DNA from 3 places in the Acidovorax sp. GW821-FHT09A11 genome. Region 3 is predicted to be linked to each of the others. Evidence: predicted binding sites of a transcription regulator. Region 3 holds the regulator's gene; each other region holds the start of a gene.
What was found. The regulator sigma-54, encoded in region 3, starts transcription at its own class of promoters, with help from an activator protein. The targets are predictions, from matches to a motif close to TGGCANGNAANCTGCTTT.
Positions count from the first base shown of each region.

Region 1: AC07PV_RS04335 (formate/nitrite transporter family protein) is a predicted target of sigma-54. The motif match lies at 1,569-1,586, and genes of this name have one in related genera.
Region 2: glnA (type I glutamate--ammonia ligase) is a predicted target of sigma-54. The motif match lies at 2,078-2,095, and genes of this name have one in related genera.

Region 1 covers NZ_JBWKPS010000002.1:78,986-82,238, reverse strand. Annotated here, with positions in the region: gene AC07PV_RS04340 (nitrate- and nitrite sensing domain-containing protein) at 107-1,417, shown strand; gene AC07PV_RS04335 (formate/nitrite transporter family protein) at 1,808-2,620, shown strand; gene AC07PV_RS04330 (bifunctional protein-serine/threonine kinase/phosphatase) at 2,765-3,253, shown strand, end outside.
Region 2 covers NZ_JBWKPS010000011.1:4,872-8,124, reverse strand. Annotated here, with positions in the region: gene AC07PV_RS21495 (hypothetical protein) at 1-410, opposite strand, end outside; gene glnA (type I glutamate--ammonia ligase) at 613-2,028, opposite strand; gene AC07PV_RS21485 (competence/damage-inducible protein A) at 2,202-3,023, opposite strand; gene AC07PV_RS21480 (EI24 domain-containing protein) at 3,020-3,253, opposite strand, start outside.
Region 3 covers NZ_JBWKPS010000007.1:219,742-222,994, reverse strand. Annotated here, with positions in the region: gene lptA (lipopolysaccharide transport periplasmic protein LptA) at 1-51, shown strand, start outside; gene lptB (LPS export ABC transporter ATP-binding protein) at 48-833, shown strand; gene AC07PV_RS19000 (RNA polymerase factor sigma-54) at 1,090-2,679, shown strand; gene AC07PV_RS18995 (acyl-CoA thioesterase) at 2,771-3,253, shown strand; gene AC07PV_RS18990 (THUMP domain-containing class I SAM-dependent RNA methyltransferase) at 3,250-3,253, shown strand, end outside.

The DNA.
Region 1 (3,253 bases), on a different contig from region 3:
CGGAAGTGCATTGCATCGCGTTCCGCGCAGGCCCCTGGAGGCTTGGCGGGCGCGCGGCAGGTTCTGGGGTTAGCATTCCCTCGTATCGATTTTCTGGAGTTCCCGCATGCCCGACCAGGCCGCGTCCCTGACCGTTTCGACCCTTGTGCTGCGCTCGCGCCAGCTGGAGATCGACGCGGTGCGCCACCTCGCCAGCCGGGCCGTTCTGGTGGACACGATCGGCCAGCTGATAGAAGGTCTGCAGCGCGAGCGCGGCGCATCGGGCGCCTACCTGGCGTCCAATGCCCAGCGTTTTGCCGACATGCGCAGCCGGATCATCCAGGAGGTGCTGCCCCTGGAGGCGCGACTGCGCCAGGAATTTGCCCAGCATGTGGAACCCGAACAGGGCGCGACGGCCAAGGCCTTGTCGCTCATGGCGTGGGCCCTCCTGGGGCTTGATTCTCTGCCCGCGCTGCGCAGCCAGATTGACAAGCAGGCGATGACCGCACACGACTCGATCGCTGCGTTCAGCCACCTGATCGCGGGTCTGATCGAGCTGGTCTTCCATGTGGCCGATGCGGCGGGGCTGCCCAGCGTATCGCGCCAGCTGGTGGCTTTGCTGCACCTGGTGCAGGCGCAGGAAGAGGCGGGCCAGGAGCGCGCCATGGGCGCGCTGCTCTATGCCTCTGGCCAGGGCAGCGACGCGCACCAGCAGCGGGTGCTGCACCTCATCGACGCGCAGGAGCGCAGCTTGCGCGTGTTTTCCGAGTTTGCCGATCCGGCCCTGCGTGGACGCTGGGAGCAGCAGCAGCTTGCCCCCGGCATGGCCCAGCTGGAGCGGCTGCGGCGCACGCTGTGCGTGGTGCGCCCCGGCGCCGCCCTGGACAGCAACCTGAGCGACGCCTGGTTCGACGTGTGCACGGAGCGCATCAACGCGCTGTGGCAACTGCAGGTCGAACTGGTCCAGCGTCTGCGCGAGGACTGCGAGGCTCGCATCCTCGAAGCGCAGCAGGACCTGCAGGACTCCAGGGGCCTGCTGCGCGGCCTGCGCGACAACCCGCCGCAGCGCACGCACGCGGTGGACCGGTTCTTCGACATCGCGATTGCACCCACGTCCGTGCCGGAGGCGGCGGCCGGCACGCACGGGGCCGAATCGGCTTCGCTGCTGGAACTGCTGCAGGCCCAGTCGGCGCGCATGGCCGGCATGGAGGCCGAGCTGGAGGCGGCGCGCCGCACGCTGAACGAACGCAAGGTGATCGAGCGCGCCAAGGGGGTGCTGATGGCCCGCCTGGGCATGAACGAGGAAGTCGCCTTCCGCGTGTTGCAGAAAACCTCGATGGACCAGAACCGCCGGCTGCTCGAGGTGGCGGAGGCCACGCTGTCCCTGCCCGATCTCGCCTTTGCGCAGTCTGCGCTGTCAGGCGCCAAGTCCTCATAGATAGCGTCGCGGTGCCCCGCAACGGGGCGGGCAGGCACTGGTGACCCACTGTGGTGCCGGTGCCGCACCGAGTGGAGGCTCATTTCTTGCGGTGGTCGCCGCGCATGCGCCAGAGAGGGACGGGCCACGCTCCGATGCACCATTCCATCAGGGGTATGGAACTTGCATGGAGAGAAGTGGTTGTCGGCTAAAGGCGGCTTGCCAACCCACCGTCCGTGGTCTTCCGCGGGCAAAGGAATCGCGCATCCAAGGATAACGGCGTCCCTTGCGTCTCCTCCAGATGACTGGAGGACGGCGCAGCGGACGCCGTTTTCTTTTTTCCTCCTTGCGCGTTCCGCCGGCCCGCCGTCCGGGACGCTGTCAATAGTCTCCCGTCCCAAAGGAAATTCAATGGCCTACCTTGCCCCTGCCGAGTTCGTGACCAAGATGGTCGACTCCGGTGAATCCAAGCTCCTGATGTCCACCCGCGACACGCTGATCCGCTCCTACATGGCCGGCGCCATCCTGGCGCTGGCGGCCGCGTTTGCCGTGACCGTCACGGTCAACACCGGCAACCCGCTGGTCGGCGCCATGCTGTTCCCCGTGGGCTTCATCATGCTGTACCTGATGGGTTTCGACCTGCTGACGGGCGTGTTCACGCTCGCACCGCTGGCGGTGTTCGACAAGCGCCCAGGTGCCACCTGGGCGGGCGTGCTGCGCAACTGGGGCCTGGTGTTCGTGGGCAACTTCGCGGGCGCACTGACGGTGGCGGTGTTCATGGCCATCATCTTCACCTTCGGCTTCAGCGAGGCGCCCAATGCCGTCGGCGAGAAGCTCGGCCACATCGGCGAGGGCCGCACGGTGGGCTATGCCGCCCATGGCGCTGCCGGCATGCTCACGCTGTTCGTGCGTGCCGTGATGTGCAACTGGATGGTCTCCACCGGCGTGGTCGCCGCGATGATGTCCACCACGGTCTCGGGCAAGGCCATCGGCATGTGGATGCCGGTCATGATCTTCTTCTACATGGGTTTCGAGCATTCCATCGTCAACATGTTCCTGTTTCCCACCGGCCTGATGCTGGGCGGCAAGTTCACGCTGATGGACTATCTGATCTGGAACGAGCTTCCCACGGTGCTCGGCAATCTGGTCGGAGGCCTGACCTTCGTCGGTGCCACTCTGTATTCCACGCACTACAAGACCGCGCCCAAGCGCCACCATGCCTGAGCTTCTCCCTGAGCGACCTCGCCGCTGCGCGCTGCGGGCATGGGGACGCCGCCAGCGCGGCGGGGCGGCCCCCGCGCGGCGGCTGGCGGGTGGGCCGCGCCGGTTGCGTGGGCTGGCGGTGGCGTGCAGCGCCATGGACCGCTGATGGGCCACGGCACGGATCCGGGCGGGCTGCGCGTCACGCTGGGCCAGCACTCGCGGGCGGGGCGCAAGGGCGTCAACCAGGACTTCCATGGTGCCATGTTGCCCGGTGAGCCGCTGCGCGGCTCCAAGGGGATCGTCGTCGCCCTGGCCGATGGCATAGGGTCCAGCACGGTCAGCCAGGAGGCCAGCGCGGCCTCGGTGCGCAGTTTCCTGGACGACTACTACGCCACCTCCGACGCCTGGTCGGTGCGCCGCTCGGCCCAGCGCGTTCTGAGTGCCACCAACGCGTGGCTGCATGCGCAGACCATGCGCAGCCACGCGCGTTTCGACAAGGACCGCGGCTATGTGACCACCTTCAGCGCGCTGATCCTGAAAGGCCGCGACGTCCATGTGCTGCATGTGGGGGATGCGCGCATCTATCGCCTTCACGGGCAGTCGCTCGAGCAGCTGACGCAGGATCACCGTGTCCACCTGTCGTCGGCCGAATCG
Region 2 (3,253 bases), on a different contig from region 3:
ATGTAGCGCTGGGGGTTGCGCAAATCGAGGGCATTGCGCTCTGGCGCGCCGCCGTTGTATTCCTTCACCAGCTCGGCATGGCGGGCCTCGGCCTTGCGCAGTTCGGATTCGAGAATGGCCCGCGCATCGGCATCGCGCGCTTTCTGGTCGTTGCTGTTGGCCCGGGGTGCATTCGAAGGTGCCGCCGTTGCCGCAGGCGTGCCGCCGCCCGAGGGCGCCGGGGCCGCCGACGCCGGCCGGGTGCCCTGCACGACGGTGACATTGCCGCCTTCCACCAGCTTGCATCCCCGCTCCTTGGCCTGGGCGGCGTTGTTGGTGTATTCGTTGCCACAGCGGTAGATGCGGTCTTGCGCCCACGCGGCCGGTGCCGTCGCGGCGATGAGTAACAGGGTGATGAGCGTTTTCTTCATTCGGTTTCCTCGCACTGCCATGCAGGGGTCAGGGGAGTATCCACCAATCACCATGCATCGCCAATCCAACACCAGCAGGCCCTCGCAGGGCTTTGTACATGGATGCAACGGCCCCGGGATTGGTTTCACCAGCCTCTCCGGCCCCATGAAAAAAGGCGGCCAAGGCCGCCTTTTTGGTGAGCAACAGCCTGCAGGGAGGCGATTACAGCGAGTAGTACATGTCGTACTCGACAGGGTGAGGCGCCATGCGGAAACGCGTGACTTCGCCCATCTTGAGCTCGATGTACGCGTCGAGCATGGAGTCGGTAAAGACGCCGCCCTTGGTAAGGAAACCACGGTCCTTGTCCAGATACTCCAGGGCCTGGTCCAGGCTGTGGCAGACGGTGGGCACCAGCTTGTCTTCTTCGGGTGGCAGATGGTACAGGTCCTTCGTGGCGGCTTCGCCCGGATGGATCTTGTTTTCCACGCCGTCCAGGCCGGCCATCATCAGGGCCGAGAAGGCCAGGTAAGGGTTGGCCGATGGATCGGGGAAGCGCGCTTCGATGCGGCGGCCCTTGGGGTTGGCGACGTAAGGAATGCGGATCGAGGCCGAGCGGTTGCGGGCCGAGTAGGCCAGCTTCACAGGGGCTTCGAAGCCGGGCACCAGGCGCTTGTACGAGTTCGTGCCGGGGTTGGTGATGGCGTTCAGGGCACGTGCGTGCTTGATGATGCCGCCGATGTAGTACAGCGCGAAGTCCGACAGGCCGGCGTAGCCGTCGCCCGCGAACAGGTTCTTGCCGTCCTTCCAGATGGACTGGTGCACGTGCATGCCGGAGCCGTTGTCGCCAGCGTAGGGCTTGGGCATGAAGGTAGCCGTCTTGCCGTAGGCGTTGGCCACGTTCCAGACCACGTACTTCAGGACCTGGGTCCAGTCAGCGCGCTCGACCAGCGTGCTGAAACGCGTGCCGATTTCGTTCTGGCCAGCGCCCGCCACTTCGTGGTGGAACACTTCGACCGGGATGCCCAGGGATTCGAGGATCAAGGACATTTCGGCGCGCATGTCCTGCGTGCTGTCGACAGGAGGCACGGGGAAGTAGCCGCCCTTGACGGTGGGACGGTGGCCGCGGTTGCCACCTTCGAGCTTGGCGCCCGAGTTCCAGGGGGCTTCGTACTCTTCGATCTCGAACATGACCTTGCCGGGTTCGTTGGACCAGCGCACACCGTCGAAGATGAAGAATTCTGGCTCGGGGCCGAAGAAGGCCGTGTCGCCCAGGCCGGAGGCCTTCAGGTAGGCTTCAGCGCGCTTGGCGATGGAGCGTGGGTCGCGGTCGTAGGCCTTGCCATCACCGGGTTCGATCACGTCGCACTGCAGGAACAGCGTGGTTTCTTCGAAGAAGGGGTCGATGTTGGCGGTGCTGGGGTCGGGCATGAGCTGCATGTCCGAGGCTTCAATGCCCTTCCAGCCAGCCACGGACGAACCGTCGAATGCGTGGCCGGACGTGAACTTGTCTTCATCGAAGTGGGACACCGGCACGGTCACGTGCTGTTCCTTGCCCCGGGTATCGGTAAAACGGAAGTCAACGAACTTGACTTCGTTCTCCTTCACCATCTTCATCACGTCTGCAACGGTCTTGGCCATCAGGTTCTCCTGGGTAAAGCGCTTGTTGAAAAAAGAATTTGTGGAAATAAAAGCAGTTTGCGTGCCAGCTGGGTGCAGCCGCCGCACTATGAAGGAGCACTACGGACTGCAGGCCGATAGGACATTTGCGAGATTGCACCAATAAGGTGCACAACAACGATCAACACCAAGCATTACAAATTGCGCACCAATTCAGGGCCACACTCCGCACCAAAACTGTGCAATCCCGTCTTGAGATCCTGCCAGGCGGCCGGGACCAAGGGAGCAGGACCTTTGACGCCCAGTTCGATGTGCCGCCCGTATTGTGGATGATCCACGCTGGGTAAGCTGAACACCCGGACCTCGGGGTGCGATTTTTCTATGCGCTCCATGAGAGGTGTCAATGCTGCCTCCATCGCGCCATAGACCACCACCGACTGCTCGACCTGGGGAGCACGGTTGAACAGGTCTGCATAGTGGTGGTCGAGCACCCATTCGATCATGGGCCAGGCCATGACCGGGAATCCTGGCACGAAATGGACGGCACCGCCGCCAGCGCCCTCGCAGCTGAAGCCGGGAATCTTGTTGTAGGGATTGGGGATGATGCGGGCGCCTGCGGGAAAGACGCCCATGTTGAGCCGGTGCACATTGTCCGGCCGCTCGGCTTCGTATGGCACACCTTGCTCCCGCGCCACGTCCTGCATGCGTTCGCAGATCAACGCCTCGGCCTCGGCATGCAGAGCCAGCTCACGGCCCAGGGCACCTGCCGCGCATTGGCGGGTGTGGTCATCGGGCGTCGCACCGATGCCTCCGCAGGAGAAGACTACATCGCCCGAGGCAAAGGCCCGCCGCAGTGTCGCGGTGATGCGGTCCGGGCTGTCCCCGACGTAGTCCGCATACGACAGCGACAGGCCGCGAGCCGAGAGCAGTTCGATGACTTTGGGCATGTGCTTGTCGGCGCGCTTGCCCGACAGGATTTCATCGCCCACGATGATCAGGCCGAAAGAGGGATTCATGGGGAAGGGGTTCCGTGGGTGGGAGATGGCGTCGGAGGCGCTGCGAGTGCCGCCGGGGCTGCGGCAGCAGGAGGCGGCTCGGCACTGGCGTCCGGTCCGCGCGCCAGCTCCTTCGCCGGCGCAAGGATCGGGGGCGCCTCAGCGGCCACCGGCCCCGCAGCCTCTTGCCGCAGGCGTGCCAACGCGGCCAGGCAGTAGTGCGCGAACCACAGCGATGAAAATGCGAAAAC
Region 3 (3,253 bases):
TCGGCGCCGGTGCTGCGCCCCAGCAACAGCCTTGGCGGCGGCTCCAAGTGAGCGCGCAGCCCGTCAGCCCCGGTCCTGACACCCAGGCGGGCAGCCGCCTGGAGGTGCAGCACCTGGCCAAGTCGTATGGCAGCCGCAAGGTCGTCAAGGATGTGTCGCTGGTCGTGCAAAAGGGCGAGGTCGTGGGCCTGCTGGGGCCCAACGGCGCGGGCAAGACCACCTCGTTCTACATGATCGTGGGCCTGGTGCGCAGCGACGCGGGCGACATCCGCATCGACGGCCATTCGGTGGCCCACATGCCCATCCACCGCCGCTCGCGGCTGGGGCTGTCCTACCTGCCGCAGGAAGCCTCCATCTTCCGCAAGCTCACGGTCGAAGAGAACGTGCGCGCGGTGCTGGAGCTGCAGCGCGCGGACGACGACGGCAAGCCGCTGTCGCGCGAGGCCATCGAAGAGCGTCTCACGGCCTTGCTCCAGGAGCTGCGCGTGGACCACCTGCGGGCCTCGCCCGCCATGGCCCTGTCGGGCGGCGAGCGCCGCCGCGTCGAGATCGCCCGCGCGCTGGCCACGCAGCCGCGCTTCATCCTGCTGGACGAGCCCTTTGCGGGCATCGACCCCATCGCCGTGATCGAGATCCAGCGCATCATCGGTTTTCTCAAGGCGCGCGGCATCGGCGTGCTCATCACCGACCACAACGTGCGCGAGACGCTGGGCATCTGCGACCACGCCTTCATCATCAGCGATGGCCAGGTGCTGGCCCAGGGCACGCCGTCCGAGATCGTGGACAACGCCGAAGTGCGCCGGGTGTACCTGGGCGAACATTTCCGCATGTAGACATGGCCTCCACGCTTGTCACTTCGTGTACTGCGCTGCCCCCCGAGGGGGCCTTCGCGCCTTGGGGCGGCCCGGCGGCGCGGTACGGTGCCCCCACGCTCCCCGCTGCGCGTGGTTCGCTGCCCCCCGAGGGGGCGTTCGCGCCTTGGGGCGGCCCGGCGGCGCGGTACGGTACCCCCACGCTCCCCGCTGCGCGTGGTTCGCTGCCCCCCGAGGGGGCGTTCGCGCCTTGGGGCGGCCCGGCGGCGCTCAATCAATGAAACCTGGACTCTCGCTGCGCGTCTCGCAGCATCTTGCATTGACCCCCCAGCTTCAGCAGTCCATCCGGCTGCTGCAGTTGTCCACGCTGGAACTCTCGCAGGAAGTCGAGCAGATGCTTGACGAAAACCCGTTCCTCGAACGCAACGCCGACGAGGCGCCGCGCGAGGAGTTTGGCCTGGAAGCCGCCGATACGCCGGCCCAGGCCGACGACTACAGCGCGGATGATGCTATTTTTTCAGGAGCTACCAGCGCAAGCAGTACCAGCGCTGAGGCTCAAAATGATGCTGAAACTCCGAGCGCGGGCGCCGACGAGCCCGACTGGAGCGGCGACGGCACGGTGGAGATGGCGCCCAACGACGCCGAGTGGGGCGGCGACGCCCCCGCCCGCAACCGCAACGACGCCGAAGGCGACGAGGCCGACGCCACCGAGCTGGCCCGCACGCACGAATCGCTGACCGCCTTTTTGCACCGACAGGCGCTGGCGCTGCGCCTGTCCGAGATCGACCGCGCCGCGCTGCGCTTCCTGATCGAATCGCTCAACGACGACGGCTACCTGGAGGATCCGCTCGAAGAGCTGGCCATCAGCCTGGCCGGGCCCGACGACCTGGAGCAGATCGAGGAACTGGTGCACCGCTTCACCGTGGCACAGCGGCTGCTGCAGAGCCTGGAGCCCGTGGGCGTGGGCGCGCGCGGCCTGGCCGAGTGCCTGACGCTGCAGCTCAAGGCGCTGGCCGCCGACGAGGACAGCGACATCGACCCCGACACCGTGCAGACCGCGCTGCGCGTGTGCCAGCAGCCGCTGGAGATGCTGGCGCGGCGCGACGTGCGCCGCCTCACGCAGGCCTGCGGCGACAGCGAGGAGCGCACCCGCGCCGCCATGGCGCTGATCGCCCGGCTGGAGCCGCGCCCGGGGCGCCGCTTCGCCGACGTGGAGCGCAACATCATCATCCCCGACGTGATCGTGCGCAAGGCCGGGCGCGCCAATGGCCGCGACGGGCAGCACAACTTCATCGTGCAGCTCAACCCCGACGTGATGCCGCGCCTGCGCGTGCACGACATCTATGCCGGCGCCCTGCGCGGCCACAAGGGCGGCGAGGGCCACCAGGGCATGCAGCAGCGCCTGCAGGAGGCGCGCTGGTTCATCAAGAACATCCAGCAGCGCTTTGACACCATCCTGCGCGTCTCGCGCGCCATCGTGGAGCGGCAGAAGAACTTCTTCACCCACGGCGAACTCGCCATGCGCCCGCTGGTGCTGCGCGACATCGCCGACGAGCTGGGCCTGCACGAGTCCACCATCAGCCGCGTGACCACGGCCAAGTACATGGCCACGCCCATCGGCACCTACGAGCTCAAGTACTTCTTCGGCTCGGGCCTGGGCACCGAGACCGGCGGCAATGCGTCGAGCACCGCCGTGCGCGCCCTCATCAAGCAGTTCGTGGCCGCCGAGAGCCCGACCAAGCCGCTGTCCGACAGCCAGATCGCCGAGATGCTCAAGGAGCAGGGCATCGAGTGCGCGCGCCGCACCGTCGCCAAGTACCGCGAGGCGCTCAAGATCGCGCCGGCGAATCTGCGCAAGGCGCTGTAGGCGCCTTGCGAGCGCGTGCACGGCGCATGCGCCTGGTGGCCCGTTTTTCCGCTCCGTTGCCGTCTTTCCCTCTCACTTCGCCACCCCGTCCATGGCCCGCATCGTCTTCGACCTTCCCGCGCACTTCGGTTTCGCCACCGAAATGCAGATCTACATCAGCCACGTCAACCAGGGCGGGCACCTGGACAACGCGCAGCTGCTGAGCCTCGTGTCCGAGGCCCGGGTGCGGTTTTTCCAGTCACTCGGCTACCCCGAGGCCGACGTGGGCGGGCTGTCCATCGTGGTCGGAGACATCGTGGCGCAGTACAAGTCCGAGGGGTTCCACGGCGAGACCATGCGCGTGGAGATGGCGCCTGCGGACTTCAACCGCTATGGGTTCGACCTGGTCTTTTGCATGACCGAGAAGACCTCGGGCCGCGAGGTGGCGCGCGGCAAGATCGGCATCGTTTTCATCGGCAAGGCCGGCCGCAAGGTGGCGCCGATCCCGGACTCCATCCGCCAGTTGCTGCTGGCCCGTGCCGGCACGCCGGATTCACACGCACTTTCCGAGCGCGTATCCTCACCATCGTCATGA